Regions from separate parts of the Priestia sp. 10L35 genome, predicted to be linked through region 2. Evidence: predicted binding sites of a transcription regulator. Region 2 holds the regulator's gene; the other holds the start of a gene.
What was found. The regulator LexA, encoded in region 2, represses DNA repair genes until DNA is damaged. The targets are predictions, from matches to a motif close to CGAACATATGTTCG.
Positions count from the first base shown of each region.

Region 1: AC1DEF_RS09455 (YolD-like family protein) is a predicted target of LexA. The motif match lies at 10,598-10,611, and genes of this name have one in related genera.

Region 1 covers NZ_JBFTKA010000002.1:677,134-693,027, reverse strand. Annotated here, with positions in the region: gene galU (UTP--glucose-1-phosphate uridylyltransferase GalU) at 1-844, shown strand, start outside; gene AC1DEF_RS09505 (response regulator transcription factor) at 989-1,663, shown strand; gene AC1DEF_RS09500 (sensor histidine kinase) at 1,665-3,044, shown strand; gene AC1DEF_RS09495 (YezD family protein) at 3,417-3,581, shown strand; gene AC1DEF_RS09490 (Fur-regulated basic protein FbpA) at 3,929-4,081, shown strand; gene AC1DEF_RS09485 (sulfate ABC transporter substrate-binding protein) at 4,334-5,398, shown strand; gene cysT (sulfate ABC transporter permease subunit CysT) at 5,492-6,328, shown strand; gene cysW (sulfate ABC transporter permease subunit CysW) at 6,341-7,207, shown strand; gene AC1DEF_RS09470 (sulfate/molybdate ABC transporter ATP-binding protein) at 7,227-8,300, shown strand; gene AC1DEF_RS09465 (ketoacyl-ACP synthase III) at 8,409-9,404, shown strand; gene AC1DEF_RS09460 (YitT family protein) at 9,554-10,393, opposite strand; gene AC1DEF_RS09455 (YolD-like family protein) at 10,642-10,995, shown strand; gene AC1DEF_RS09450 (hypothetical protein) at 11,118-11,258, shown strand; gene AC1DEF_RS09445 (DeoR/GlpR family DNA-binding transcription regulator) at 11,640-12,392, shown strand; gene pfkB (1-phosphofructokinase) at 12,389-13,303, shown strand; gene AC1DEF_RS09435 (PTS fructose transporter subunit IIABC) at 13,316-15,187, shown strand; gene AC1DEF_RS09430 (aspartate kinase) at 15,383-15,894, shown strand, end outside.
Region 2 covers NZ_JBFTKA010000001.1:790,672-806,565, forward strand. Annotated here, with positions in the region: gene AC1DEF_RS04025 (methionine gamma-lyase family protein) at 1-387, shown strand, start outside; gene AC1DEF_RS04030 (MerR family transcriptional regulator) at 578-985, shown strand; gene glnA (type I glutamate--ammonia ligase) at 1,069-2,403, shown strand; gene AC1DEF_RS04040 (N-acetylmuramoyl-L-alanine amidase) at 3,133-4,179, shown strand; cyclic di-AMP (ydaO/yuaA leader) riboswitch at 4,371-4,511, shown strand; gene AC1DEF_RS04045 (APC family permease) at 4,674-6,500, shown strand; gene AC1DEF_RS04050 (cation diffusion facilitator family transporter) at 6,610-7,587, shown strand; gene AC1DEF_RS04055 (glycosyltransferase family 2 protein) at 7,626-8,603, opposite strand; gene AC1DEF_RS04060 (GtrA family protein) at 8,600-8,992, opposite strand; gene AC1DEF_RS04065 (ArnT family glycosyltransferase) at 9,013-10,518, opposite strand; gene AC1DEF_RS04070 (hypothetical protein) at 10,823-10,957, shown strand; gene AC1DEF_RS04075 (magnesium transporter CorA family protein) at 11,070-12,515, opposite strand; gene lexA (transcriptional repressor LexA) at 12,727-13,344, opposite strand; gene yneA (cell division suppressor protein YneA) at 13,491-13,820, shown strand; gene AC1DEF_RS04090 (YneB family resolvase-like protein) at 13,874-14,542, shown strand; gene AC1DEF_RS04095 (DUF896 domain-containing protein) at 14,612-14,842, shown strand; gene tkt (transketolase) at 15,010-15,894, shown strand, end outside.

The DNA of each region.
Region 1 (15,894 bases), on a different contig from region 2:
TCGATTTTTGCCAGCGACAAAAGCGCAGCCGAAAGAAATGCTGCCAATTGTCGATAAGCCTGCTGTACAATATATTGTAGAAGAAGCTGTGAAATCAGGCATTGAAAGTATTATTTTTATTACAGGACGAAACAAAAAATCAATTGAAGACCATTTTGATAAATCAATTGAGTTAGAGCGAATGCTTGAAGAAAAACACAAGTTCCAAATGCTAAAAGAAGTACAAACGATCTCATCAATGACCAGCATTCACTATATTCGTCAAAAAGAGCCGTTAGGACTCGGTCATGCTATTCTTTGTGCCGAACAGTTTATTGGAGATGAGCCGTTTGCCGTTCTTCTTGGAGACGATATTATGACTTCTGAAGAACCTGGGCTCAAACAGATGATTCAAGCGTATGAAACGACTAATCAATCAGTTATCGGAGTTCAAAAAGTGGATGTTGAAGAGGTATCAAAATACGGAATCATTCAGCCGAAAAATAAATCTGGCAGCCTTCATGAAGTGAATGACTTGATTGAAAAACCATCGATAGAACAAGCTCCGTCAACTATTGCCGTTATGGGCCGCTACATTTTAAATCCTTCTATTTTTTCTTATCTAAAAACGATTGAAAGAGGGGTAGGAAATGAATTACAATTAACTGATGCACTGCGTGTGGTATGTGAAAAAGAGCGATTGTTTGCTCTTGAACTGGAAGGACAGCGCTTTGATATTGGAGATAAGGTAGGCTATATGAAAGCGATGGTAGAAGTTGCATTAAAGCGCAGAGATTTACGTCAAACGTTTTTATCGTATTTGGAGGGAATTGTAGAAAAAGAACGAGCAAACAACTTCAGCTAATAAGAGTTAATCCGTTTGTTCATATTCAGTTCATATTTGAAGTATAAAATCATTGTATGATCTTATGCGGCTCTCTGTTTACTATAAACAGAGAGCTTACTGTGCGTAAAAGCTGGACAAACTTAGGAATAGGGAGAGACATGTATGATTCAAATATTAGTTGCAGATGATGATCAACATATTCGAGAGCTGATATCATTATATTTAGAAAATCAAGGATTCAAAATTATAAAAGCAGCAGATGGTGAAGAAGCGTGGGCGAAAATGGAAGAGTTTCGAATTGATCTAGCGGTCGTTGATATCATGATGCCATTTAAAGACGGATGGGAACTAACAAAGGAAATTAAGGAGTATTTTGATATACCGGTTTTAATGGTAACAGCTAGAGGCGAATCGCATGATAAGCTAAAAGGATTTGATATCGGAACAGACGACTATGTCGTGAAGCCTTTTGATCCTCAGGAAATGGTTGCTCGTGTAAAGGCTCTTTTACGCAGATACCGAGTAGAAGCTAACAATGTAATCTATATGGGGAATATAAAACTAGACCGTACCAAATTAGAGATGAGTGCAGGAGAAACAAGCGAACAGCTGCCGTTAAAAGAGTTTGAATTACTGTTCACGTTAGTTAGTTCTCCAGGAAAAATTTTTACTCGTGATCAGCTTATTCAATTAATTTGGGGATATGATTATGAAGGCGATGAGCGCACGGTAGACGTTCACATAAAACGTCTGCGAGAGAGGCTTAATCATATGAAAAACGTCGGTATGGAAATCAAAACAATTCGCGGACTAGGCTATAGAGCAGAAGGGTGTTAACGTGAAATCAATTTATGTAAAGCTGGTTCTGTCGTTCATCATTACAATTTTATTGAGCGTTGTGATTACCGTTGTCGTCACGACATTTCTTAGCAAGCAGAAGCTCGAAATGCGATTAGGTCAGGATATGGTGAAGATGGGAGAAGATTTTATCGATTTGTACGGAGCAGAAGACTCGGACAAAGCTGCAAGGTTTTTATCTAATTCATCATTCATTCATTTTTCGTTTATTATTATTGATGATCAGCATGAAGAAAAAGTATTAGGACAGCCAGGACCGCCTATTCCAATTACACCGAAAGAAGTAGATCAAGTATTAGACGGGAAGCGTTATTCTAATTTAAACGAGGAAAAAGATGATCGTCCACAGCCAAACGTAGTGGGTCTTCCTTTTAAAGAAAATGGACGGTCGTATGCTCTATTTATTCAGTCTCATCCACAGCGGCAATTTTCAGTTATTCAAGATGTTCAAAATATCCAGCTTATTACGATTTTATTAGTGGGTATTGTATTATTTGCATATGTTTCAATGATTATTATTAAACCGATTAAGCGTCTCAGTACAGCGATGAAAGTTGTCGGACAAGGCGAATACAATGTGCAAGTCGAGCACGCAGCGAATGATGAAATCGGTCTGTTAACTAAAAATTTTAATCAAATGACTAAAGAATTAAACAAAATAGAAACGATGAGGCAAGAGTTCATTGCTAGCGTTTCGCATGAGATTCAATCACCGCTGACCTCTATTCGCGGTTTTTCAGCGGCACTTAAAGATGATATCGTCAGTGAAGATAAAAAGATACAATATTTAACGATTATTGAAAAAGAAAGTACAAGACTTTCTCAGCTTAGTTCCAATTTGCTAAAGCTTGCTTCTCTAGACTCTGAACATCAAACGCTAATGCTGCAGCCATACCGCCTGGATGAACAAATCAGGCATGTGGTCATGGCTTTAGAACCTCAGTGGACAAAAAAGAACATAGAAATTGATCTTGATTTATCAAATGTTCAAATGGAAGCAGACAAAGATTTGTTAGAGCAAGTGTGGCTGAACTTAGTAACAAATGCTATTAAATATACGCCTGAAAATGGATTTGTGAAAATATCCATTTCTCTAAAAAACGAAGAAATAGACGTGAAAATAAAGGATAATGGAATTGGTATTGCCGAAGAAGATCAAAAATATATTTTTGAAAGCTTTTATAAAGTAGATAAATCGAGAACGTTAAAAGGAAGCGGCCTCGGTCTAGCCATTACAAAAAAAATTGTTCGGCTGCATGAGGGCGCAATACGTGTTGAAAGCAAAAAAGAACAAGGAAGCATCTTTACGGTAACCCTGCCTATCCAAAAAAATAGGACTAAAAAAGACTCGTCTGTGTAAGTTCATGCAGATGAGTCTTTTTTATTAGGTCAAAGATATAAAAAAAATTAATAATATCTATTTATTTTTTTAATCCCTACTTGACATATAGGTAAAGTGTAAATAATATAGATAGTATAAATCTTTTGAAAAAATTGGGATGCTAAAGAAGCTGATCGGTCAACCGAAGGCTCATACTTGTTCGCTACTAGTGTGGGCCTTTTCTGTACATTGGTTGTGGTCATTAAAATCTCAATCTTCAACTGAACATATGGGGAGGATTACCATGTATTTATCTTCTGCACATTATACAAGTACTTATAGATGTTGTTCGCTTTGTTTATTCAACTGCAACTAAAATATAAATTTATCTATGAATAGGAGAATGATAAAATGGCTTCAATTACACAAGAAAAATTAGATTATATTGTTAAATTACTAACTGAAATCAACTATGGATCTGTACTAATTACCCTTCACGACGGACAAATTACTCAAGTGGACAGCACGGAAAAAAACCGCTTTTTAGCTAAAAGCAAAGTAGCAAGCCACAAATAAGCCTATTTAAATACGTATTTAGAGAAACTGAAGGGCCAGCCTAGCTAGCGAATGCTTGGCGGCGGGGCAAGCAAGTACCGTACTAAATATAGAAAACGTGCGTATTCGAAGAAAAATTGACTTTCTTTCCGGTTAAAGATTTAGAATTTTTTGAATTAAAATTGAGTTATAGGTTGTATGAGTATGACGATGAGAAGTATAAAGCTGCTAAAGCAGCAGCTTTGTACTTTTTAAAATTATGAAAATCTGACAGTTTCATTCCTGTGCTGACCGGATTACCGAAGGCTTCTGACCTGTGTTAGGAGTCTTTTTTTTATTCTTAAATTAATATAATAGGAGGAGAAAAGATGGAAAATTTATTACGAGCAGCGGTGCGGCAAAGAAAACAATACCTCATTGAAAAGTTACTGAAAAAAGGGATTTACAAAAAAGAAAACCATCATCTTTTTGAACTTACACTCTCTGACTTAGAAAAAGAGTATCAGGCACGCAGTAAGTAAGGAAAGCACGTAAAAAGAACTAAAATAAGTGTAAAAAAGATTAAAAACCTAGTTGACTAATAGGTAAAGTGTGTTTATTATAAAAACAAGAATAAATTGTCTTTTCAGAAAGTATCTTCTTTTTATTCTTACGAATAAATTTAATAAGAATAATTTAAGAGCATATACGCTGATCAGACTAACTGAAGGCTGCTTCTCTTTTCAAAGAGATAGCGGCCTTTTTGTATTTTTTTATAAAAAGGGGAGTAAAACATGAAGAAAAAAGCAGTTCAGTTTTTAATGGTGCTAACAGCACTGCTCGTCGTGCTAGCAGGTTGCGGCAATGGGAAATCTACTGAAACAGCAGGGAAAGATAGTTCTGCGAGTAAAAACGATTCAAAAAAAACAGTAGAGCTTTTAAACGTTTCATATGATCCTACACGTGAGCTTTATCAGGAGTTCAATAAGAGCTTTGCATCTTATTGGAAAGATAAAACAGGGCAAGACGTTACTATCAAGCAATCACACGGTGGCTCTGGTAAGCAAGGCCGGGCAGTTATTGACGGTTTGGAAGCGGATGTAGTAACGCTGGCGCTTGCTTACGATATTGATGAAATCGCTCAAACTCGCCAATTATTAAACAAAGACTGGGAAAAAGAATTGGCTCATAATTCTACACCATACACATCAACAATTGTTTTTTTAGTTCGTAAAGGAAATCCAAAGGGAATTAAAGATTGGAATGATTTAACGAAAAAAGGTACATCCGTTATTACACCAAATCCAAAAACGTCTGGAGGCGCACGCTGGAATTATTTAGCAGCTTGGGCATACGCGAAGAATAAATATAACGGAGATAACAAAAAGATTGAAGACTTCATGAGTAAACTTTATGGAAATGTCGAAGTGTTAGACTCAGGCGCACGCGGAGCGACAACTACGTTTGTAGAACGGGGTATTGGAGACGTGTTAATTGCATGGGAAAATGAAGCTTACTTATCGTTAAATGAGCTAGGAAAAGATAAATTTGAAATTGTAACACCGTCATTAAGTATTTTAGCAGAACCGCCTGTTGCTGTAGTAGATAAAGTAGCTGAAAAGAAAGGCACAACAAAGGTAGCAAAAGCATACTTGAAATATCTATATACAGAAAAAGGTCAGGAAATCGCAGCGGAAAACTACTATCGTCCTCGAAATGAAAAAATATTAGAGAAACACAAAGATCAATTTCCTTCTCTTAACCTAGTCACCATTAAAGATTTTGGCGGCTGGAAAAAAGCTCAAGAAACTCATTTTAACGATGGAGGAACATTCGATCAGATTTATCAGCCAAAGTAATATGATGCATTAAAAAAGTAAATGAGGAAGATACGAATGGTAATTCGTATCTTCTGTGTACATGTATCTTGAAAGCAGAGAGAGGTGTAAGACGTGAGCGTGTTACAACGACAGAAGAAAAAGAAAAGCATCTTACCTGGATTTGGGCTTTCTTTAGGTTTTACGATGTTTTATGCAAGTATCCTTGTGCTTTTTCCGTTAGCTATGATTTTTCTAAATACGGCATCTATGGGATGGAGTGAGTTTATTAAAACTGTTACAGACTCTAGAGTAGTAGCATCATATAAATTAAGTTTTGGAGCAGCATTTGCAGCAGGGATTATTAATGTTATTTTTGGAACTATTATTGCATGGGTATTAGTGAGATATCATTTTCCAGGAAAGAGGTTTATTGATGGACTTGTAGATTTGCCGTTTGCTTTACCAACGGCTGTTGCCGGCATTGCCTTGACCACTCTTTACGTTCCGAAAGGATGGATTGGTCAATTATTTACGTTTAAAATCGCATTTACGCCTATCGGAATTATTATCGCTCTGACGTTTATTGGTCTGCCGTTTGTTGTCCGAATGGTGCAGCCAGTATTGCAAAACTTTAATGCAGAGATCGAAGAAGCATCGGCTAGTTTAGGAGCCAGTCGAATGCAAACGTTTAGAAAAGTTGTTTTTCCAGAGCTGGTGCCTGCTATTTTAACAGGCTTTTCTCTTTCATTCGCAAGAGCGCTTGGAGAATACGGGTCAGTTGTTTTTATTGCTGGAAATATGCCGATGAAAACTGAAATTACGCCGCTTATTATTATGACAAAACTCGAGCAGTACGATTATGCGGGCGCTACTGCTATTGCATCAGTCATGCTCGTTGTATCATTTTTTCTGTTATTACTTATTAATATTATTCAATGGTGGACAAATCGTAAATTTGTACATAGTTAAGGAGGGATGACATTGGCAGGACATGTTCCAATGCAGCATGCAAAAACGACTGTTAAACTTAATCATTCTAGTTTAAAAGAGCCCAAAGTCGTCCAATGGCTGCTTACATTTATTGCACTGGCTTTTTTAGCTCTATTCTTAGTGCTCCCACTCATCACCATTTTTATGACAGCTTTTCAAAAAGGGCTGGAAACGTATCTCGCTGCGATTACGAATCCGGATGCTTTGGCTGCTATTAAACTAACGCTAATTGTGGTGCTTATTACTGTTCCTTTAAATGCCGTTTTCGGCGTGGTAGCTGCATGGTTAATTACAAAGTTTGATTTTAAAGGAAAGAATATTTTAATTACGCTTATTGATTTGCCGTTTGCTGTTTCGCCTGTTATTGCTGGATTGGTTTTTATTTTATTATTTGGTGCACAAGGGTTATTCGGAGAATGGCTGTTTAATCAAGATATTAAAATTGTATTTGCTATTCCGGGTATTATATTAGCTACTCTTTTTGTAACGCTTCCGTTTGTTGCCAAAGAATTGATTCCACTCATGCAAGCTCAAGGGTCAGCCGAAGAAGAAGCGTCGTTAACGTTAGGAGCTAGCGGTTTCAAAACTTTTTTTCTAGTGACGTTACCTAATATTAAATGGGGCTTATTATATGGCATTATCTTATGTAATGCGCGCGCAATTGGAGAGTTTGGAGCTGTATCCGTTGTGTCTGGGCACATTCGAGGAATGACAAATACGATGCCTCTTCATATTGAAATTCTCTACAATGAATATCAATTTGCAGCAGCGTTTGCGGTAGCATCTTTAATGTCAGTTTTGGCTATTTTTACATTAATTATAAAAAATATTATTGAGTGGAAGGCCAAACATATTTAAAAAGGAAGGAGCTTATGAGATGAGTATCCATATTAAGCACGTATCAAAGAACTTTGGTGATTTTAAAGCGCTGGATTCTATTAACATTGATATTCAAACGGGTGAATTAGTAGCTTTACTCGGTCCGTCCGGTTCTGGAAAAACATCTTTGCTTCGTATCATTGCCGGTCTTGAACATCTTGATCAAGGAGCTATTTTATTTGATGGAAAGGAAATTACGCACATAAATCCAAAAGAGCGAAATGTAGGGTTTGTTTTTCAACACTATGCTTTGTTCAGGCATATGACTGTGTTTGATAACATTGCGTATGGTTTAAAAGTACGACCTAAAAAAACAAGGCCTTCTAAAACAGACATTACCAAGAAAGTAACCGAGCTGCTGCAGCTTGTTAAACTAGAGCCGCTTGCAAATCGCTATCCCTCTCAATTATCGGGCGGACAGCGCCAGCGAGTAGCGCTTGCTCGAGCGTTAGCAGTAGAACCGAAAGTACTGCTACTAGATGAACCTTTTGGCGCTCTGGATGCAAAAGTTCGCAAAGATTTGCGCAGATGGCTACGTAAATTGCACAATGATTTTCATATTACGAGTATTTTCGTTACGCATGATCAAGAAGAAGCTTTAGATGTGGCCGATCGTATTGTTGTGATGAACAACGGGAAAATTGAGCAGGTTGGAAGTCCTGAAGAAGTATATGATCATCCTAATAGTCCATTTGTGTACGATTTTTTAGGGAACGTCAATTTATTCAAGGGCCGCATTCATAAAGGCAGACTAAAACAAGGAAGCTTTGAAATGGATGTTCCAGAATTTAACGGAAGAAATGAAGAAGCAGCTGTTGGGTATGTACGACCTCATGATATTCACCTTGAAAAGGTAAGAACAAGCGCAGATGCTGTTTCTGCAACCGTTAGCCATATTCATGTGATAGGGCCTATCGTGCAAGTTGAATTAAAAAGAGAAGATGCAGAAGAATTTTTAGAAGCTGAATTGAGCAAAGAGCACTATAAAGTCCTCAGTCTTCAAGTGGGAGAGAACGTGTATGTAAAGCCTAAGCAGCTAAAAGTATTTATTCCAGAAGATTATTCTATTTAATAAAAAGCGTAAAGGGTATGCCTTTGCGCTTTTTATCTAACAATAAATTAGTACCAGATATTAAAAGTAGGTGTTATAATTAAGTATCAACTGATTTGAGGTGGAGAAATGATGCAATCAAAAGCTAGAATCACAGGAATGGGGATATATACACCAAAGCAAAAATTAACGAACGACCATTTAAAAGAAATGGTTGATACAAGTGACGAATGGATTGTACAGCGTACCGGAATGAAAGAACGACGAATTGCTGGTGAAGGCGAATACACGTCTACGCTTGCCATTCGAGCCGTTGAAAATTTGCTTAACCGATATGCTGTAGAAATAGAAGATGTAGATGCAATTATTGTTTCGACAACAACGCCAGATCACTTTTTTCCTAGCGTAGCATGTCAGATTCAAGATTACTTTCATATTGATCAAGCTGCTGCATTTGATCTAAGTGCCGCATGCGCCGGTTTTACATATGGCCTTCATGTGGCGAACGGCTTAGTGACGTCGGGATTGCATAAAAAGATTTTAGTTATTGGTGCTGAAGTCATGTCGAAAATTACAGATTATACGGACCGGGCCACATGCGTGCTGTTTGGTGACGGAGCGGGAGCTATGCTTATAGAGTACGATGAACATAATCCGAGTTTCTTAGGATGTCACTACGGAACGGACGGAAGCGGAGGGGTGAATTTATATCGTTCTAACTTATCTAATACTCTTTCAGGAAAAGAAATTAATTCGAGCGGGAATTTAGTTCAAAACGGGCGTGAAGTATACCGCTTTGCTGTCCGAACGATTCCAAAAGGAGTAGAAGCATTATTAAAGAATACTTCCATTTCTCTTTCTGATGTAAATTGGTTTATTCCGCACAGTGCAAACCTTCGAATGATTGAAGCTATTTGTGCTAAAACAGGTGTTACAATGGATAAAACGTTAACGAGTGTGCAATACTGCGGAAATACATCTTCAGCTTCTATTCCGCTTGCTTTAAACGAAGGAATAATGACAGGAAAAGTACAGGGTAATGACCTCCTTATTCTTTATGGGTTTGGAGGAGGATTAACGCACTGCGGCTTGTTAATTAAATGGACGTGTAAAGAAAAAAGCTAAAAGGCGTCGCCTTTTAGCTTTTTTCTTTTTCATTACAGAGCTTTTTATTGTCGTTCCAAGAAAGTTTATTCTTTTTATAACAGCAGGTTTGCAGTATTTTCAGCGCAAACATATATAATAGAAAAAACCCGCTTTTTTACAGCGGGTTTTCAACTGGCTTTTGGAATGGTAAAACCTAATCCAAAGACGTCGCGTACATCGTGTACGACCACAAAAGCTTGTTCGTCGACTTTATGAATAATGCGCTTTAATTCTAGCAGTTCTTGTTTGTTCACAACTACGTACAATACGTCTTTTGCTTCTTTTGTATAGCTTCCATGAGCAGAAAAGACAGTGACGCCGCGCTGCATCTTTTTATTGACTTGTTCGGCTACTTCAACTGAACGGTGTGAAATAATAGTGATTGCTTTGCGAGGGTTGAGTCCTTCAATAATATAATCAAGCACCTTCGTTCCGATGTAAAGAGAAATAACCGTATACATTGTCTTTTCTCCACCGATGACAAAATAAGCGCTTGCTACAACTAATAAATCAATTGCCAGCATCGTTTTGCTAATATTCCAGTCTAGATATTGATTAGCTAAGCGGGCAATAACTGCAGAGCCTCCGGAAGTTCCGCCGCCTCTAAACACAAGTCCGAGTCCTACACCAGCTAAAATACCAGCAAAAATAGCCCCCAGTAGCGTATCGTCAAGAGGATTTCCCAGTCCTTCAGTTATATGTAGGAATAGAGAAGTGAAAATAATACATATAATTGTGTAAACAATCACACGTTTATGAAGCAATTTGTATCCGATCAGTACCAGCAAACCGTTTAATATAAAGTTTGTGATACCCGGAGACCAGCCTAGTACATAATAGGTAATCATTGTTACACCGGTTACGCCGCCTTCTGCTAATTCATTTGGAATAGCAAAGTAATTAATGGCCAGTGCGAAAATGAGGCTCCCTAGAATAATGAGGATAATTTCTTTTATTTTATTAATCATGAACGTTACCTCCAATCATCAAAAGCTCCGAAAACACAGTCATGACAATGTATTATACCAACTCTAGAGACCGAATTAAAGATGGGATATTATTATTTTTTTAAAAATCAGTTTCTGCTATTAACATAAAATCTTTTGACAGTTTTTATGGAGTATGAAAAAATGAATTGTTTGCTTTTATTTTGATTAAAAAGTTTTGCAATGAGAATGTTCGTTCGGTAAAATAGAAGCAAGAGTCAAGGGGGAGAATGAACGTGTATCAAGATGAATTAAAACAGTACGCGAAGTTAGTAATGCCCGAGCATTTAGAGAAAATGAAGAAAATGTACAGTCCCGATGCGCATAAGCAGCCTTTAGGGTTAAAAAAAGAAAAGATTGAGCATATTGAAAATGTCATTATGAACAGTTACTCGGAGCATCATCCAGTAACGCTTCACGTCTATGAAGCAGGACATATTCAAAGGTATGAACGAGTGACGATTGATAAAGTCTCGCTGCAGTCGAATACGCTGATGGTTACAGGCCCTTGCTATACATATTCGATTCGAGCGGATGCAGTAATTGAAGCAGATGTATGGAAAGATGAAAGCTACTCTAGCTAAGAGTAGCTTTTTTGTTCGTTTTGTATCTTTTTTTTAACGCATGCATACAATACATAAAAGCATATTCTGCGAGTAGCAACTTCTAGCTACTAGGAAATTTTAATTAAAGAAGGGATTATTGTATGCAAAATGAAAAAACTCAAGTAAGAGAAATCGAATTAACGCAGTTCATTAAAAAAAGACTCGTTCGTTTTATCTCAAGTTTAGCTATTTCTTCTGCCCTTGCTTCCATATTATATATGCTTCTGTTTTTATTTAAATGATGGGTCACTTTGAGTTGTCCAAAAAGGTGGACAACTTTTTTGGTGTGTAGGCTTTTATGAAATCAGGACAAGCTATTGCTGATTCAGTCAGAAAAATTCAATCGGTCAAGAAATAGTCAAAAACAGTCATAACTAATTGAGTGGAAGAAAACCTTTACATATAATGAGAAAAGTAGACAAATTCTTGAATTACCAGCATATTTCCTTTTGTATGAACTATTATTAAACCAAATGCAAATCTAATTGTTCATTCAAAAAACTTCATTTTGTAATTAAAAAAATGAATGTTTTTGATTTTTTATGATTGATTTTGAATGTAAACCGTGATAAAGTAAGTACATGAAATAAATGAAAACGCTTTTTTGAAAAAGGAGCTAGAACATGTTAACGCCGGAAAGACATCAACTAATCTTAAAACTTTTAAAAGAGAAAGAACTTGTAAAAGTGCAAGAGTTTATCGAAGTTACAGGCGCTTCGGAATCAACCATTAGAAGAGACTTAAGTCAACTAGAAGAAGAGCAAATGCTCAAACGTGTTCATGGTGGCGCTTCGCTTATTCGCAGTAAACGAATCGAACTGAGCGTTATCGAAAAATCTGCTAAAAATGTTCAAGATAAACGAAACATTGCAGAGTATGCGGCTTCCATTATAAATGAAGGTGACTGTATTTTTTTAGATGCAGGAACTACAACGTATGAAATGATTCCTTTTTTAAAGCAAAAAGATGTAGTTGTCGTGACAAATGGTTTAATGCATTTAAACCCGATGCTAGAACAAGGTATCACCCTCTATTTAATTGGAGGATCTGTTAAACATAAAACGGGCGCTTTAATTGGCAATGGAGCTCTTTTAAGTCTTGAGCAATATCGTTTTGACAAGTGCTTTATGGGAGCGAATGGGATTCATCATCAATATGGATATACAACTCCTGATCCAGAAGAAGCATTGATCAAGCAAACGGCAATGAAGCTGTCTAGAGAATCTTATATTTTATCAGATTCCACTAAGTTTTTTGAAACAAGCTTTGCGAAAATAGCCGATTTACATGAAGCAAAAATTATAACAAATGACGTACCTAGCGATGTACTTATACAGTATGCAAACAAAACAGACATAAAGGTTGTGAAATCATGATTTATACATGTACGTTGAACCCATCCGTTGATTACGTAGTACATGTTTCAGCATTCGAAGAAGGCGGGCTTAACCGCACAACGAATGAAGCCAAGTTTCCAGGAGGAAAAGGCATTAACGTCTCTCGCGTTTTAAAACGATTAGGTGTTGATAATAAAGCCCTCGGTTTTGTAGCCGGCTTTACAGGAACCTATATCGAAGACTACTTAAAAGCGGAGAATATCGAAACAGCTTTTACAAGAGTTGAGGGAGATACCCGTATTAACGTAAAGTTAAAAACAGAAAAAGAAACAGAAATTAACGGTCAAGGACCTGCTATTACAGACGAAGCGCTTCAGTCTTTATTGACTCAAGTAAAGCAAATGACTGAAGGCGATATCTTCGTATTAGCAGGGAGTATACCGAAAACGCTTCCAAGTTCTGTGTATGAAACGTTAACTGAACTAGCAGCAGCGAACGGAGTAAAAGTTGTAGTAGATGCAAGTGGAAAAACTTTGCTAGACGTCGTGTCCCACAAGCCGTTTTTTATCAAACCGAATCATCATGAACTTGCAGAATTGTTTGATGTAGAAGTAAACAGTGCAGAAGATGCGCTAGTATACGGTAAGAAGCTCGTGGAACAAGGAGCGCAAAACGTCGTTGTGTCTATGGCAGGTGATGGAGCACTGCTTATTAACGAAAGCGGTGTCTACAGTGCCACAGTCCCTAAAGGAACGGTAAAAAATTCTGTTGGAGCTGGCGATTCACTTGTAGCTGGATTTATTGCTTCTTATGTAAAACAAGGGGATTTATTAGAAGCTTTTCAAACAGGAGTAGCTTCAGGAAGTGCCACAGCATTCTCACTTGAATTATGTACAGCAGAAGATGTAGAGACGCTTCGTGAACAAGTGTCAATCACAAAGGTAGAGTAGGGGGAAACGAGAATGAGAATTACTGAATTATTAAAAAAAGATACAATCATTCTTGATTTAAAAAGCACGTCAAAAGCTGATGTTATTGATGAATTAGTTGGAAAATTAGACGAAGCTGGTCGCTTAAGCGACCGAGCTGGCTATAAAGAAGCAATTTTAAATCGTGAATCTCAAAGTACAACGGGAATTGGAGAAGGCATTGCCATTCCGCATGCGAAAACAAGCTCGGTAAAAACACCGGCCATTGCATTTGGACGCTCAACAGAAGGTATCGATTATGAATCATTAGACGGACAGCCTGCACACTTATTCTTTATGATTGCAGCCAGTGAAGGAGCGAATAATGCTCACTTAGAAACATTATCTCGTTTGTCTACGTTGTTAATGGACGAATCGTTCCGAAAAACGTTGCTAACAGCATCATCAATTGATGAAGTCATTAAAGCAATTGATGATAAGGAAACTGAAAATGAAGCGCCGGAAGAGGAAATAGATACAGCTTCAGATCAATTAGTGCTTGCTGTAACGGCTTGTCCAACGGGAATTGCCCACACATATATGGCAGCGGACAGCTTAAAAGCAAAAGCGAAAGACATGAATGTCACGCTAAAAGTTGAAACAAACGGTTCCAGCGGGGTTAAAAACGCGTTGACGAAGGAAGAAATTGAAAACGCTACCGCTATTATCGTTGCAGCGGACAAGCAAGTAGAAATGGAACGTTTTGCAGGTAAAAAAGTCATTCAAGTTCCAGTAGCTGAAGGAATTCGCAAGCCTGAAGAATTAATTAACCGCGCGTTAAAAGGAGACGCTCCTGTATACAGCGGCGGCGGTGGCAGCAAAGAAGGCGGAGAAAGTAAAGGATCAGAGCGTACAGGGTTTTACAAGCACCTAATGAGCGGTGTATCCGCAATGCTTCCGTTTGTTGTAGGGGGCGGGATCTTAATTGCTATTTCATTTATGTTTGGCATTCACTCAGCAGAACCGAAAGATCCGACGTACAATGCATTTGCAGCAGCATTAAAAACAATTGGCGGAGATAATGCATTCTTCTTACTAGTACCAGTACTAGCAGGGTTTATTGCAATGAGTATTGCTGATCGTCCTGGTTTAGCTCCCGGTATGGTTGCAGGTCTTTTAGCAGCTTCTGGCGGAGGCGGTTTCTTAGGTGGTTTAATCGCTGGTTTCTTAGCAGGTTATGTAGTAGTGGGGTTAAAGAAATTATTCAGCGGTTTACCGCAAGCGCTTGATGGGATTAAGCCAGTTCTTCTTTATCCGCTATTTGGGATCTTTATCTCAGGATTGATTATGCTTTATGTTGTAAATGAGCCAGTTAGTGCGATTAACAAAGGATTAACGCACTGGTTAAGTGGATTTGGTACAGGTAACTTAGTATTATTAGGTATTATCTTAGGCGGTATGATGGCGATTGATATGGGTGGTCCTATTAATAAAGCAGCCTTTACATTTGGTATTGCAATGATTGATGCTGGAAACTATGCACCACACGCAGCGATTATGGCAGGCGGTATGGTTCCACCATTAGGTATGGCCATTGCGACAACTTTGTTCAAAAATAAATTTACTCGCCAAGAGCGTGAAACAGGTAAAACGTGTTATGTAATGGGTCTTTCATTTATCACAGAAGGTGCGATTCCATTCGCAGCAGCTGACCCAGGCCGTGTGATTCCCGCATCGGTTATCGGTGCTGCAGTAGCAGGTGCTTTAACAATGATGTTCCACATCGGTTTACCAGCACCACACGGCGGCGTATTCGTTATCGGAATTGTACAAGGAAATCCTCTTTTATATGCACTAGCAATTTTAATTGGTGCAATTGTAACAGCGGTCCTTGTAGGTGTATTAAAAAAGCCAAAAGCAGAATAACAAATAAAGACTGATTTTACATGATGTAAAATCAGTCTTTTTGTGTTTTTCTGGTAGACATTTGTTCTTTATGAGAGTACAATTACGGTAGTATTCCTTTAATTTTTAGAAAAGTTAGATAGATAAGCTTTTCTACTTGATAAAATATGGTACAATAATCGAATATTAAAAACAAAGTAAGGAAGTGTCTCAAACATGAAGGTTGCGAAGTTTGGCGGGAGTTCAGTTGCAAGCGCAGAGAAATTTAAACAGGTTGCGCATATTGTAACGTCTGATAAAGAGAGAAAGCTGGTGGTTGTATCAGCTCCGGGCAAGCGATACGGAGAAGATACAAAAATGACAGATTTGCTAATCGCACTTTCTGCCAAAATACAGCTTGGAGAAGATTACGTCGATGAGTTTGGGCAAGTAATTGATCGCTATCGTGAAATCGTTGTGGACTTGTCTATGCCAGAAACGATTATTACTGACATTATTACGAATTTACAATCACTTATTGATTTACATAAAAACGATCCATTTCGCTTATTAGACTGCCTAAAAGCAAGTGGAGAAGATAATAACGCAAAGGTAATGGCTGCTTATTTAAACCATTTAGGTTTTGAAGCTCATTATGTAAATCCAAAAGAAGCAGGTATTTTTGTTTCTGATGAACCCGGAAGAGCAAGAGTGCTTCCACTGTCTTATGAAAAATTACCGCAGCTAAG
Region 2 (15,894 bases):
GCATTAAAAGGAGCGGTTTTCTCATCCGCTATGTTCGAAGAGCTAGGGATGCAAAGTGAACCGAAGTGGAACAGTGAACGAACGGATTTAATTCAATCCGTGCAGTTCGATGACCGCGATAAAATGGTTTCTTTTTGTCAGGCTATTCAATTTGCTTCGCCAATTAATTCACACGTAACGGCCTATCCTGCTTATATGCCAGGGTATGAAGATGATGTGATTATGGCAGCTGGAACGTTTATACAAGGAGCAAGCCTTGAGCTGACGGCAGATGGACCTATCAGGCCTCCTTATGTCGCTTACGTGCAGGGCGGGTTAACGTATGCTCACGTAAAAGTAGCAATATGCATGGCAGTAGATCAAATGCTGACGAAAGAACTTTTATAAAATATAAGATAGAAAGACTATTTTCTCCCCGCTAAGAAAGAAAAGATAGGCTTATAAAAATAAACGAAATGCTATTTATTTGTATAGAAGAAATGTTCAGAAAAATTTATGTTAGAATTACTAACATTCGGTTGACAGGTGAACTAACATATCATACAATGTAAATAGTTAATCCAAAGGAGGAACTGAAATGAGTGACAACATTCGAAGAAATACGCCACTTTTCCCAATTGGAATTGTGATGCAGTTAACTGAGTTGTCGGCTCGCCAAATTCGCTACTATGAAGAACATGAATTAGTTGCACCAGTAAGAACAGAGGGAAATCGACGATTATTCTCATTTAACGATGTTGATAAGCTGCTTGAAATCCGTGATCTTATTGAACAAGGTGTAAACTTAGCAGGTGTAAAGCAGCTGTTTCATCTTCAAAAGGAGCAAAAAGGGCATAAGCAAGAAGAAAAAGTTGTGGCAGCAACAGCAAAGCCAGAATTAACGGACGATGAATTGCGAAAAATGCTTCGTGCAGAACTTATGCAAGCAGGCCGTTTTAATCGAGCAACTTTAAATCAAGGAGATATGTCCAGGTTCTTTCATTAATAAAGTTATCAATATTTATGCCGTTCGTATATGAGGGGTATAGATTATAAATATTATATAGAGATTTAGGGGAGGATCACACGATGGCAAAGTACACAAAAGAAGATATTTTCCGCAAAGTTCAAGAAGAGAATGTAAAGTATATTCGTCTTCAGTTCACTGACATTTTAGGAACAATTAAAAACGTTGAAATTCCAGTAAGTCAATTAGAAAAAGCGTTAGACAACAAAATGATGTTTGACGGTTCTTCTATTGAAGGGTTTGTACGTATTGAAGAATCAGATATGTACCTATTCCCGGATATTGATACATTTGTTATTTTCCCTTGGACATCTGAAAAAGGTAAAGTAGCACGTTTTATTTGTGACATCTACAATGCAGATAGAACTCCGTTTGATGGCGATCCACGTAATAACTTAAAACGTGTGTTAAAAGAGATGGAAGAGTTAGGATTTACTGATTTTAACCTTGGACCTGAGCCAGAGTTCTTCTTATTCAAATTAGACGAAAAAGGCGAACCTACATTAGAATTAAATGATAAAGGTGGCTACTTCGACTTAGCGCCAACTGACCTTGGTGAAAACTGCCGTCGTGACATCGTATTAGAGCTTGAAGAAATGGGCTTTGAAATTGAAGCATCTCACCATGAGGTAGCTCCTGGACAACACGAGATTGACTTCAAATATGCTGCTGCATTAAAAGCTTGTGATGATATCCAAACGTTCAAACTTGTTGTAAAAACAATTGCACGTAAACATGGCTTACATGCTACATTTATGCCAAAACCATTATTTGGTGTGAATGGTTCAGGTATGCACTGTAACGTTTCATTATTTAAAGATGGTCAAAACGCATTTTATGATGAAAACGGTAATCTAGAGCTAAGTGATACTGCTCGTCAATTTATCGCAGGTATCATCAAGCACGCACACAGCTTTACAGCAGTAACAAATCCTACTGTAAACTCTTATAAGCGTCTAGTGCCTGGATATGAGGCTCCTTGTTACGTTGCATGGTCTGCTCGCAACCGTAGCCCATTAATCCGTATCCCAGCTTCTCGCGGCGTAGGAACTCGTGTTGAGGTACGTAGCGTAGACCCAGCTGCTAACCCATATTTAGCAATGGCTGTTCTATTAAAAGCTGGTTTAGATGGAATCAAGAACAACCTTGAAGCTCCAAAACCTATCGATCGTAATATCTATGTAATGACAAAAGAAGAGCGTATTGAAGAAGGTATCGTAGATTTACCTGCAACATTAGCTCAAGCTTTAGATAGCTTCCAATCAAACGAAGTTATGGTTTCTGCATTAGGTGAACACTTAGCAGAGCACTTCGTTGAAGCGAAAGAAATCGAATGGGATATGTTCCGTACACAAGTTCATCCTTGGGAACGTGACCAATACATGAGCCAATATTAATTCCTAAAAGTCCGAGAGATCGTTTATACGTTCTCTCGGACTTTTTTTGTTTTTCAAAATGAATAACATTGCGCATATTAAATATCGAACTAAGCTGTTCATAAAACAAGTATAGCTGCCTGTCGTACAATTTACAGGAGGCTTTTTTATGGTTTTGTTAGATACAGGAAAGAATTTGGTTATAAGAATTAAAAAGGATAAGCTTTTTGTCTCATTGAATCTATATGTAAAAGTAGTGTATAACAGATAGAGAGATTGTTTATGTGTTCACTCTGCACTTCAGTATAACTTCAAAGAATTTTCAGCCAGTCGTAGTATCATTAGAAAATACTGTTGGAGAGGAATGGAATGAAAATGCAAGAAGGAAATTTTTTTAAAGGTTTAGTAATAGGCATATTAATAAGCATTCCAATTTGGATTATTCTCATTGTTATAGGCGTTCTGCTTTTTAAATAGGCCTGTTCTCATAATAGAATAGACAAAACTTTCCTTTTAGTGTATACTTCAAATGAAAATGATAATTATTATCATTTAATCAACGAATCAACACTCTGCATATAGCTGTCACTCCTTGAGAGCTATCCCTATTTAATATTCTGTCTACAACGCAGAATAAACCGCTGCCTTTGAGTAGCGGTTCTTTTTTTAGTAATTTTCTACTTAGTAGGCTAGTATACGTAGCACTTTTTGCCCCTATACATATGTTAACAATAAGGAGGGACAAGTAATATGAAAAAAATCTATCTAGATGCAGGACATGGTGGGGCAGATGCAGGAGCAGTTGGAGCGAACGGACTGTATGAAAAAAACTTAGTTTTAAAAATTCAACAATATTTAATAAGCTATTTAAATAGCACCTACAGTGACTTTACGATTAAAACCACTCGTACCACAGATACTTTTTTATCGTTATCTCAGCGCGCTTCTCAAGCTAATTCGTGGGGAGCAGATGTATTTATGTCTATTCACGTAAATGCCGGGGGAGGAACAGGATATGAAGATTATGTTTATAGAAGCGCTAGCAATGCCAGTAAAACGTTTCAATCAATTGTCCACGGCCAAGTACAGCCAACGCTGCTGTCGTATAATCATCCGAATCGCGGTCGAAAATCAGCCAATTATGCGGTGCTTCGCTTAACAAATATGCCCGCAGTACTAACTGAAATAGCCTTTATTGATAACCGCACCGATGCAGCACTTCTCCAAAACGAAGCTTTTTTAAAAAGCATGGGTGAATCGTATGCAAAAGGAATTGCCGTATATTTAAATTTACCTCGTCGTGCAGTTCCAAACCCCAATCCAACACCAACTCCGAATCCATCACCTTCTGAACCAGGTACAAAAACGTATACGATCAAGCAAGGAGATACGCTTTACAGTATTGCACAGAAGTACAACATAACAGTACAAGCGCTTCAAGAAGCGAATACAGGGCTTTCTGATCCTTTAACACTACAGGTTGGAAAAACAATTGTTATTCCTTCAGGGACTTCACCAAACCCATCTCCAACACCGTCACCAACTCCACCTTCGGAACAATATCCACTTCCAAATGGAATTTTAAAACAAGGTGATTCTGGAGAAGCCGTGAAACAGCTTCAAAAAGCATTAAACGCGGTGAATTTTAAAGTAGGTTCAGTAGACGGAATATATGGAGTTCAAACGAAAGATGCAGTCAGACGTTTTCAGCTTGTGTATCTTCCTTATGATGTGGATGGCATTTATGGTCCTCAAACGAAAAACAAGCTAGCAGCCGTTTTAAAAGCAAAAAGTTAAAGCAAAAAGGTCTTCTGTAAGCGGGCAGAAGACCTTTTGTTTTTCTGTTAAAAGCGCCTTAAGCACTATTTTATGGTTTGCGTAAAATAATGCTTTACAAACCATTTGTACGGGAGTATATTATCTAAGAACAAAGGATAGTTATGAAAGAAACATGTTATCGATCATACCCTTTAACCGAAAATTATATTGACCTGTTATCGCTTAATTCGTCAGAAGTGGGGGACCCAAATTTGTGCATTGTCACTTGGGGTGAATCCTTTTTTAAAGGTAGGGCTACTCTCATAGCCCGAATCCGACAGCTAACCCCATAAGCGTTTTGGAGAGGAGGTTTAAGCTGTGTAAAAACGCTGAGAACCCTTAGTGTTTTTTTTGTGCGCTTTTTTAACATAAAAAGGTATTTTTTGGGAGTAATATCACTTATTCGTGAACTTGTAACTGAGCTTAGCAATGAACAGTAAATAGTAGCTAAGCAATCATCGGAGGGAAATTACGTGAACTATTCAGTTCTCAAACGATTATTGATTGGAAAGCCGCTTAAAACAAAAGAGTTAGGCGATCAAAAGCTTAGTAAGCTTAAAGCACTGGCTATTTTATCATCAGATGCCTTATCTTCAGTGGCTTATGGAACAGAACAAATTTTGATTGTACTTGCAACAGTCGGCGTTCTTGCCTATTGGTATTCGATTCCAATTGCGCTTGGGGTATTGGTTCTGCTGACGGCTTTAATTCTTTCGTATCGTCAAATTATTTATGCGTATCCGCAAGGCGGAGGAGCTTATATTGTTTCGAAAACCAATTTAGGAGAAAATCCTGGGCTTATAGCTGGAGGATCACTGTTGGTGGATTACATTTTAACAGTTGCTGTGAGCGTTTCAGCAGGAACGGATGCCTTAACTTCGGCTTTTCCAACGCTGCATCATTACAATGTAGTAATTGCGTGTTTGCTGGTGATTTTTATTACCGTCTTAAATTTACGTGGTGTAACAGAATCCGCTTCTGTATTAGCTTATCCGGTTTATTTATTTGTTATTGCTCTTATTTTGTTAATAGCGGTAGGCTTGTTTAAAATAGCGACAGGTCAAGTTTCACCTGAGCTTCATCCCTCTCTCGGTACAGTGGTGCCAGGTATTAGTTTGTTTTTATTATTAAAAGCTTTTTCGTCAGGCTGTTCAGCATTAACAGGTGTAGAAGCTATTTCAAATGCAGTGCCTAACTTTAAAGAGCCAGGTGCAAAAAATGCTGTTCATACATTAATGCTGATGGGCGGTATTTTAGCCGTTTTATTTTCTGGCATCACGTTTTTAGCTTATTGGCTTGGCATTTCTCCAAAAGCAGATGAAACGGTTGTATCACAAATTGCATCGAGTGTGTTTGGACGAAATGGATTTTATTATTTTATTCAAGGCACAACAGCTCTAATTCTAGTGCTAGCGGCGAATACGGGCTTTTCAGCTTTCCCTTTGCTGGCTGTCAACTTATCGTCTGATAAATACATGCCAAGAATGTTTCAAATTCGTGGCGATCGACTAGGCTATTCAAATGGAATTGTGACCCTTGGAATTGCTTCTATTGTCTTAATTGTAGCTTTTAAAGGAGCGACTGAACAATTAATTCCTCTTTATGCAGTCGGGGTGTTTATTCCATTTACGCTTTCTCAAACAGGCATGATTGTCAAATGGCTTAGAGAAAAGCCGGCCGGCTGGCAAGGGAAGCTAACCATTAACTTAATTGGTGCCCTCATTACCTTAACTGTGCTAATTATTTTGTTTACAACGAAGTTTTCACAAGTATGGTCCGTGCTCATTTTCTTACCGGTTATTGTCTATATTTTTCATCGCATTCATACGCATTATGAAGCGGTAGGAGAGCAGCTTCGCATTAAGCAAGGAGAAAAGATTGGAAAGCTTGAAGGAAGTGTGGTTATTGTTCCTGTAGCAGGAATGACAAAGGTAGTAGAAAATTCATTAAATTATGCAAGAACGATTGGCGATACCGTTATTGCAGTACATGTAGCCTTTGATCGAGAAAGCGAAAAGAGAATGGAAGAGAAGTGGGAGAAGTGGCAGCCTGATATTCGTATTGTTACGTTTCATTCTCAATACCGCAGCTTAGTGCGGCCGCTGTTTCGATTCATCGATATGGCTGAGGAAAAAGCCCGGGAAAATAATATGGCTATTACGGTCGTTATTCCGCAATTCATTACGAAAAAAAGCTGGCAAAATATCCTTCACAATCAGTCCAGTCTGCTGTTAAAAGCACATTTGCTTTACCGTAAAAATGTAATTGTTACAACTGTACCGTACCGTTTTAAAAAATAATGAAACATGACTAAAAACCTCCAACTTGTATGTTGGAGGTTTTTAATTTTTAAATTCACATACACTAACCGTAATCGAATCTCATCAAAGGCGCAAACGGAGGGATTGTATGAGTGAATTAATTAAATTGTTGCGAAAGGGAAATAAATCGGCCATCATGGCCGCTGTAGTTAATACCATTATCTCTATCATTAAAGGAATTGCTTTCGCTTTAACAGGGAATGTAGCAATGTTTGCTGAAACGATGCACAGCTTAGGAGATGCAGCTAATCAGTTTTTTGTCTTTATAGGTTCGGCATTAAGTAAAAAAGCCCCGACCAAAAGATTTCCAAATGGTTTCGGCCGATTGGTTAATCTCGTTCTATTAGGAGCGGTTCTTGTAGTAGGGATTATGGCGTTTGAAACGATTAAAGAAGGATATCACCACATTCTTCATCCCACGAAGTCTTCAGGCTTTATTTTAAATATTGCAGTACTTGGCATCTCGGTGTTACTTGAGATGTTTGTCCTATTTAAGGCGATGAAAGAAATTTTGCACGATGTCGGAATGAATACCGCAGAGGTCAATGTTTTTACGCAAAGCTTTGTTCATTTAAAGAAAGCAAAGCCAGCAACCAAGCTGGTCTTTATGGAAGATCTGGTAGCTACTGGAGGAGGCGTATTGGCGTTAATAGCCGTTTTCATTTCACGGTTTACACCTTTTCACCAAGCTGAAGGAATTGCTTCTATTTTAATTGGGCTTATGATGTTTTTTGTAGTAGGACGAGTATTTTTAGATAATGCTGCTGGAGCGCTTGGTGAAGCAGATAAAGAAATGGAAATAAAAATTGGCGCGATTGTCATGCAAGATGTACAAGTGCGTGATATTCAAACATTAATGGTGATGAAAGAAGGAGAAGAGCTTCACGTTGAATTAAAAGTAGAAATTGATCCTTCTTTAACAGTGGCAGAAGCTGATGATATTAAAGATCGTCTGGAAAATCGTATTTTACAGGAAAAAGGAGTAACGGATGTCATTATTGAATTTGATGAAGATGATGGAATTCCGGACTGGGCGCCAAGTGATTTACAGCTTCAAAAAGAATAAGAACAAGGAAGAAAACAACTGTTTTCTTCCTTGTTTTTTTAGCTATATACTTTTTCACGTACGTTTGGAGAATCTGTTGAAGCTTTCGAGAAGTTAATGGTTTCACGTACAACGTAAATAGGTCTATTTTTACTTTCATCGTAAATTCTTGCGATGTATTGTCCGACTAGACCTAAACCAAGTAGCTGAATACCGCTAAAGAAGGTGATAGCTACCATAATAGAAGTCCAGCCAGGCTGAATGTTTTTACCTATCAGCCAAACAACAATCGAATAACTTAAAACTAAAAGTGATACAAAAACCGATAATAAGCCAATAACCATTACTAAACGCAAAGGCTTCGTTGAAAACCCAATAATTCCATCTGAAGCAAACTTGATCATCTTTTTTAAAGGATATTTTGTTTCACCAGCAAAACGTTCATCGCGCTCATATTCTACATATGTTTGCCTGAAGCCAATCCAAGACATCATTCCTCGTACAAAACGATTACGTTCAGTCATTTTTTTGAATACATCCGCTACTTTTCGGTCGATAATACGAAAATCTCCCGTGTCTTTAGGGATTTCGATATCGGACATATAATTTAAAAAGCGATAAAAATACTTAGCCGTGGCTAATTTAAAAAAGGTCTCTCCGCTTCGTTTCTTGCGCTTTGCATATACAATTTCATAGCCTTGCTGCCATTTAGCAATTAATTCGGGAATCATTTCTGGCGGATCTTGTAAGTCCGCATCAATAATAACGATAGCATCACCTTGAGCATAATCAATGCCTGCTGTTACGGCAGTTTGGTGCCCGAAATTACGAGCGAAATCAATAACTTTTACGTTAGAATCCATAGCCGCTACGTCCTTCAAGATTTCAATTGTTCGGTCGGTGCTGCCGTCATTGACGAAAATGAATTCATAGTTAATGTGGTTTTTATGCATGACGGAAAGCAAGCGATTGTAGCATTCATTAGCTACTTCTTCTTCAAAATACATAGGTACCACGATTGAAATTAGTTCTTTCATGCTTTACCTCCTATCGAGTGATTGTTTGTGTGCTTAAACGTCCATAATTTATTAAGGAAAAAATTGATAAACATTCCTATACAAGTAGACAACAGTTGTCCGATTATTGGATTAGCAGGTGTATAGTGTACAAGAAGGAATAAGCAGCTTGTATTAATTGCTAAAGTAATAAGGTTTACGATAAAAAATTGAGCTAACATCCATTTGTGTACGGTTGCTTGAAACACCCACGATTTGTTCCAATAGTAGCTGTTTATGACGCCAATAAAATAAGATAGTACGTTAGCCAATATATAGTTCATATCAAAATGAATGAGTGCTAAATAACTGATAATAGTGAGCAGGGTATTCATTATACCTACAAATCCGAATTTCAGGAATTTTATCACGGTTGCATAATCCCTTCCATTTAATTTATCTCTTTACATTTTGTCTTGGGCTCATTTTTAGTAAATCGTACTATTAAATAGGATAGAATCACTGAAATACCAAACCCTTCGAGCAGCATAAAGCTTGGAAAAATAAAGAATCGATAGCGAGTTTGAATTTCAATAAGCAAGTGAATAAGAACGTATCCTATGATTAGTAATAAAAACAGTGTATACGGATATTTATCCTGCTTCTTCAGGAATAAACATATAAGTCCAATAATGGAAAGAATAGTAGTTGAAACATAAATAATTCTTTCATAACTTTGAGCAGCACTAATTAATTTCTCTTTATTAAAAGGTACATCTTCTTGAGGAGTTAATGAAATGCTCCAAAATGTAGATGCATCCGTTCCTCCCCACATATTTAGGAATTTAATGTGAAAGAGATCTAAAAGCTGCTCTTTATCTGCTACCCGCTCTTTAATTACCTCTTTTTCTGCTTCAGCTCGTTTTTCTCCAATTGGCATACCCATAAAACGACTAGCATCCTCTGAAGAATAAGAACCGCTTGTTTCGTAATTAAAGCCAATGACGAATTTCCATAAAGGATCTCTGTTACTTAAAGGATATTTAGAAATACCGCTGGCTACAAAAGAATAGTTGATTAGCGCATTTGCAATAAAAAAAGTAGCCAGTATGCCTACGAGGTTTTTTCCTATTTTCTTTCGACGAGCTTTTAATTCAGCAGCATCCTTCGTTTTAATGTAAGGTTGAAGAATTTGCAAGATGAAATAAATGAAAACAGCAACGATAATAATAGGTCCTAGAGGGCGCATTAAATTTCCTAACGACAATAGAAGGCCAATATAAAGCCAGCTAAACTTGTTATGAGCAAATCTTTTTATAATAAGGTAAAAAGCTGCATAAAATAAAAAAGTAGCTAAATGCTGGTTAGTTAACACTGAGCTATAGAGAATGTTCGGAATGTAGAACGCATATAGAAAAGCTGCCATTCTCCCAGCAAGTTCGTTAAATACTTTTGCGCCAATTAAATAAATAAAAATAACGGTTCCAGTGGAATAAAAAATATTTAACAATTTTAATAAAAAAATATTATCTCCAAAACAGCGAATAATAACAGATTCATAGAATGAAAAGCCTAGCTGATATACCCATGTAGTAAAATAAACGCTTTGGTTAAATTCGTAATTTCCTTTTGCGATATTACGCGCGGCATCTAACATGACAAGAAAGTCAGATTTTACAGGCGTTTGAACAGAAAGCATCCATGCTAGTCGAATACCTAACGTCAAAACAATCAGTGAAATAAAAAAAACAGTTTTGTTCATGTATCTACTTGCAATTGCTATTAGAAAAATGACAAGGAAAGTGAAAAATATTCCTTCAATAATAAATGAATTACTTAAAGCCAAGCCTTTTAATTCCAATGAATTTGTCATCGCACTGTAACTGCCCAATAGAGACCATGTGAGAATAATGACACATAAAAAGATCAGGCTTTTGGATAAAAATGAGTTAAGCATATTACCTCCTGCAAATTATTTCAAAGATAAGGTACAAAATTCCTACCCTATGATACCATATTTTATTATTTTGTATATATTTTTCTTATAGAGTATAATATTAGATTGTTCTGAAATTACAACAGCAGCATAACATTTGATAAAAGGGTAAGCGGAGTAGGCAGTGATTTAGTAATAGATAAAAGAGGTTGGGAAAAAAGGATTTTAGTCGAAGTGAAAAACGAACCATTGATCATCATGTTTGATTAGTGGTTCGTTTTTTTATGGTGAACGTAGGTTTCATTTGTTTAGTTCCTTCCGGCAGTTGATTGGAGGGCAAGACGAAGACTCCTGCGGGAAAAGCGGAACAGGTGAGACCCCGCAGGAGCGTAAGCGACCAGGAGGCTCATCGGCCGCCCGCGGAAAGCGAAGTCTTGCACGGAAATCAACAGAGGTGTAACAAGCAATCCCTACTAGCTTATTTATTCCATTTGTTCCCCTATAGATTCGCTTGATTTAGTTATGTCTCAATCTCTTCTTTTTTATCATGTGTTTTCTGATGCGAACAGCTTTTATGTTTTAAACCGATCTTTTAATAAATTCCATAGGGAACTCACTCCGAGACTAATGCTGATCAGAATTCCTGATAGAGCTACTATTAAAGCGATATATTCAAAGATAGAAAACTGCTTCATACTATCCCAATTGATATTTCCCTTTAGTTTGCTAATAACTAAATTCATTCCGTAAATACCGGAAAGAACCGTGTAAATCGTTAAAATTAATAATAAGTAATTGTGACGCTTAGCTGCGATTTTCTCTTGATTTTGGTACAAAGTACCAAGAGTTTCTTTGACTTCTTGATAAAGAGAATTGATATGGAAGATTTTTTTAAAGAGCTCAGAAAACTCTTGACCTTCTGTGCGAGAGCTAATTTCTAAAAATAAATATTTACCTGAGAACACGGTAATAGAGCGGATTAGTCGTTCAATGCCCTCTGAATTTTTATGAAACGTGAGCTGAGAATACTCATAAGATAGTTTTAGCAACACGATTTTATAGAAAAAATGTAAAAATAAATTATAGTAATGCTGGCCAAATAGATGATTCATCAAAAGCTGATCCGTTTTAGAGTCTGTCGATTTAGAAATACATGAAAACACATGGTCTGTTATGACGTAATATGTTTCAGGAGCCCATCTGGAATACACGTGTTTAGTATTATACGTTTTAATATACTCATGATTGTGTGCAGAAATAAACGCTTTCCCGTCAGGCATATAGCTATTTAGCTGTCCAGTACGAAATAAAGTTGTGGAATTAATCTCTTGCTCTTGATTTACCGTTACATAACTTAACACAAACATCCGTTCATCGATAAAATAAGGAAGGCTCCCCACATGCTGTTCACGTGTGGCTTCTTTCTTGATGTGTTCGTTCAAAAATGGCGCGAGCTGTGAAAAAATATAATCTTGTACTTTGCTATAGCGATGGTGTTCATAGGTAATGGTGGATCCATGCTCTTCAGCAAGCTTCGGTTCTAATACACGAAAATGATTCATGAACTCTAAAATATCATCATAGGTGTAATGATTATGGCTCATCTCAGTGCGAATGGTCATGACACCAATTTCAAAAGGACATAAAAAAACATCCACAGACAGCACGTTGCTAGACACGGTGGTGGAGGAAGTGTGTAACGTAATGGCATGGTCTATTTTTTTTGAAAATCGAAGCAACCCTTCTTTTTCGCACGAGTCAGGGAATAGAATGCATTCAATGTAAGGAAGAAAATATTGATCCAGGCTATCATGAGATACGTAATATTGTTCTCCGTAGTATTCTTTTTCTAAATGTTTGTTTTGAATGGAGAAAAACTCGAACAAATTTGCTTTCAGCGCATGAACAAGCTGCTCTTTATTTTTTCGGTCAAAGGAAAAAGGAAAAAGAAACATGTTCATTGCTTTGGTAGGTACAATGGTTTGAAATGGTTCTGTTTTCCTTGGTGTATTGGTCATAAACTACATCCTTCTTATGGTCGGTTGTATTTCCTTGTAAGAGTCGAGGAAATGCAGGTAGAAAGTAAAAGGTAAAACAAGCTTTATAAAAACCGTTCTACCTGCCTGCAATGATTCAACGTATCATTTATAATATGCCAATTTTTTTAGAAAACAAACGTAAAAAAACCAACTAACATCATCATTAGTTGGTTTTACATACAGTGTCTGATTAGTGAATCGTGCGATATACACCAGTTACTTTTCCTAAAATCGTTACGTGGCGAAGAATAATAGGCGCCATCGTTGAATTTTCAGGCTGTAAACGAACGAAATTTTCTTCTTTAAAGAAACGTTTTACCGTTGCTTCGTTGTCTTCGGTCATAGCGACCACAATATCTCCATTATTAGCTGTTTGCTGCTGACGTACGATTACCATATCGCCATCTAGAATACCTGCTTCAATCATACTTTCTCCCATAATTTCAAGCATAAATACATGATCATCTGGAGAAACGAATTTATCTGGAAGAGGGAAATATTCTTCCACATTTTCAACGGCTGTTATAGGCAGACCCGCTGTTACTTTACCGATAACAGGAACATTAATGACATTGCTTTTAGGGATGTTTACTTCGTCTAGTTGAAGAACTTCGATTGCTCTTGGTTTTGTCGGATCTCTGCGAATTAACCCTTTGCTTTCTAAACGAGCTAAATGCCCGTGTACAGTGGAGCTAGAGGCTAATCCTACCGCTTCCCCAATCTCACGAACAGAAGGCGGATAACCTTTTAATTTTACTTCATGCTTAATAAAATCTAGTATGTCTTGTTGACGTTTTGATAGCTTCATATTTTTCACCTCGATTTTAGCTATTCTTTAGGTGAATTATACCACGTGATGTGTCAATATACAAACATAAGTTCGAAGAATTCCATTGACAGAAACAAATGTTCTCAATAAAATAAGAACATATATTCTGACAGGGGGATCATAATATGCAACAATTCTTACATTCTATGAAACATTACGCTATTTTTTTTGCAGTTATCGCTGCACTTACATATGTATTGACGCTGGTTTTAGGAGCGGATAAAGTAGATTTAGACAAATATTCAACGGTTACTATTACAAAAGGAGATACGCTTTGGGAATTGTCCAACAAGTATCATAATCACCATCATTTGACCACCAATGAATTTGTCAAATGGGTTGAAGACGTCAATGATTTAAACTCAGACACTGCCCAGTCTTTATCTCCTGGAGATAAATTATATATTCCTGTTTTAAAAAAAGAGTTACATAATCAAGTGGCAATTGAACAGTAGTGTGTAACGGCCGTTCCTGAATATTGTTAGAAGCCGAAAAGGTCGTGATAAAAGTGGATGCCATTATTTATTGCCGTGTCAGTACGGATAAAAAAACCCAAGAAACATCTTTACAGCGCCAGCAAGAAGAATTAAAAAAGCTTGCTGCTCTTCACCATCTAGACGTAAAAAAAGTCGTAATGGAAAAAGCAAGCGGATATGAAGTAGACAGAGAGGGTATTTTGGATGTTCTTCATACAATGAAAGAAGAAAAAATATCTGTGTTGCTTATTCAAGATGAAACACGATTAGGCAGAGGAAATGCTCGAATTGCGCTGCTTCATGCTTTTCATAAAGAAAATGCTACCATCTATACGATTAGTCATCAAGGCCAGCTTCAGCTTTCAGAATCTGATTCAATGGTGTTAGATATTATTAGCTTAGTGGAAGAGCATCAGCGGAAATTACATAATGCTAAAATTAAAAGAGGAATGAAAAGAGCTGTAGAAAACGGTTATCGTCCGCAGCAAAATTTAAAAAATCAAGGAGTTAACTCGGGAAGAGAAAAAAAAGAAGCGCCAATTGAAGAAATTGTCCGTCTTCGTCATAACGGCTTAACCTTTGCTGAAATTTCAGTTACGCTAAAAGGTTTTGGCTATAATATTTCAAAAGCGACGGTACATCGCCGCTATCAAGAATACCAAGAGAATGCTCAATCTCTTGATAAAACGAAAGAGATTTAGTAAGATGACTACATGTTGCCGGAACGGTTCGGTAATTTTAATTATTGATTATAAGGAGATAGGTTTTATATGCTATCAAAAGATAAACTTGCTCGTATTAATGCTCTTTCAAAAAAGGCAAAGGCTGAAGGTCTGACAGAATCTGAAGCGAAAGAACAGCAAGAGCTACGTCAGGAATATTTAAAAGTTTTCCGACAATCTATGACAAATCACCTTCATACGATTAAAGTTGTGGACGAAGAAGGTAAAGATGTTACGCCTAAGAAGTTAAAAGAGAGTAAAAAGAAGCGTCTTCACTAAGACGTTCTAGTAAAACTAGAGGGAGTGTTCCTTCTAGTTTTTTGTATATTTTTAATAAGGCACACAAAAACTGTAAAAGTGGAAAATTTTTTGGTTCAAGTATTGTACAAATAAGCAAATCATTAGTATGATAACATATGTACATAGTTTTGAAAGGAATGAAGAGTATGACACAACGTATTGAAGATCTTTCGATTGCAACAATTCGTACTTTATCAATCGATGCGATTGAAAAAGCAAATTCAGGTCACCCAGGTATGCCAATGGGAGCTGCTCCAATGGCATATACATTGTGGACAAAATTTATGAACATCAATCCAAAGAATCCAAACTGGTTCAACCGTGACCGCTTTGTATTATCAGCAGGACACGGATCGGCACTATTATACAGCTTGCTTCATTTAGCTGGATATGACTTATCAATTGAAGACCTTAAAAACTTCCGTCAATGGGGAAGTAAAACACCAGGTCATCCAGAGTTCGGTCATACAGCAGGTGTTGATGCAACAACTGGTCCACTAGGACAAGGTATTGCAATGGCTGTTGGTAAAGCAATGGCAGAACGTCATTTAGCTGAAACATACAACAAAGAAGGTTTAGAAATTGTAGACCACTTTACGTATGGTATTTGTGGTGACGGAGACTTAATGGAAGGTGTATCTGCTGAAGCAGCTTCATTAGCAGCACACTTAAAATTAGGACGTTTAGTTGTTTTATACGATTCAAATGATATTTCTTTAGACGGAGATTTAGATCGCTCGTTCTCTGAGAACGTAGAAGATCGTTTCAAAGCTTACGGATGGCAAGTAATCCGCGTTGAAGACGGCAATGACTTGACAGCGATTGCAAACGCAATTGAAGAAGCAAAAGGCGATTTAACACGCCCGACGCTAATTGAAGTAAAAACAACAATCGGATTTGGTTCTCCAAACCACGCGGGTACTTCTGGCGTGCACGGTTCTCCATTAGGTTCCGATGAAACAAAATTAACAAAAGAAGCTTATGCATGGACATTTGAAGAAGATTTCTATGTGCCAGAAGAAGTGTATGCT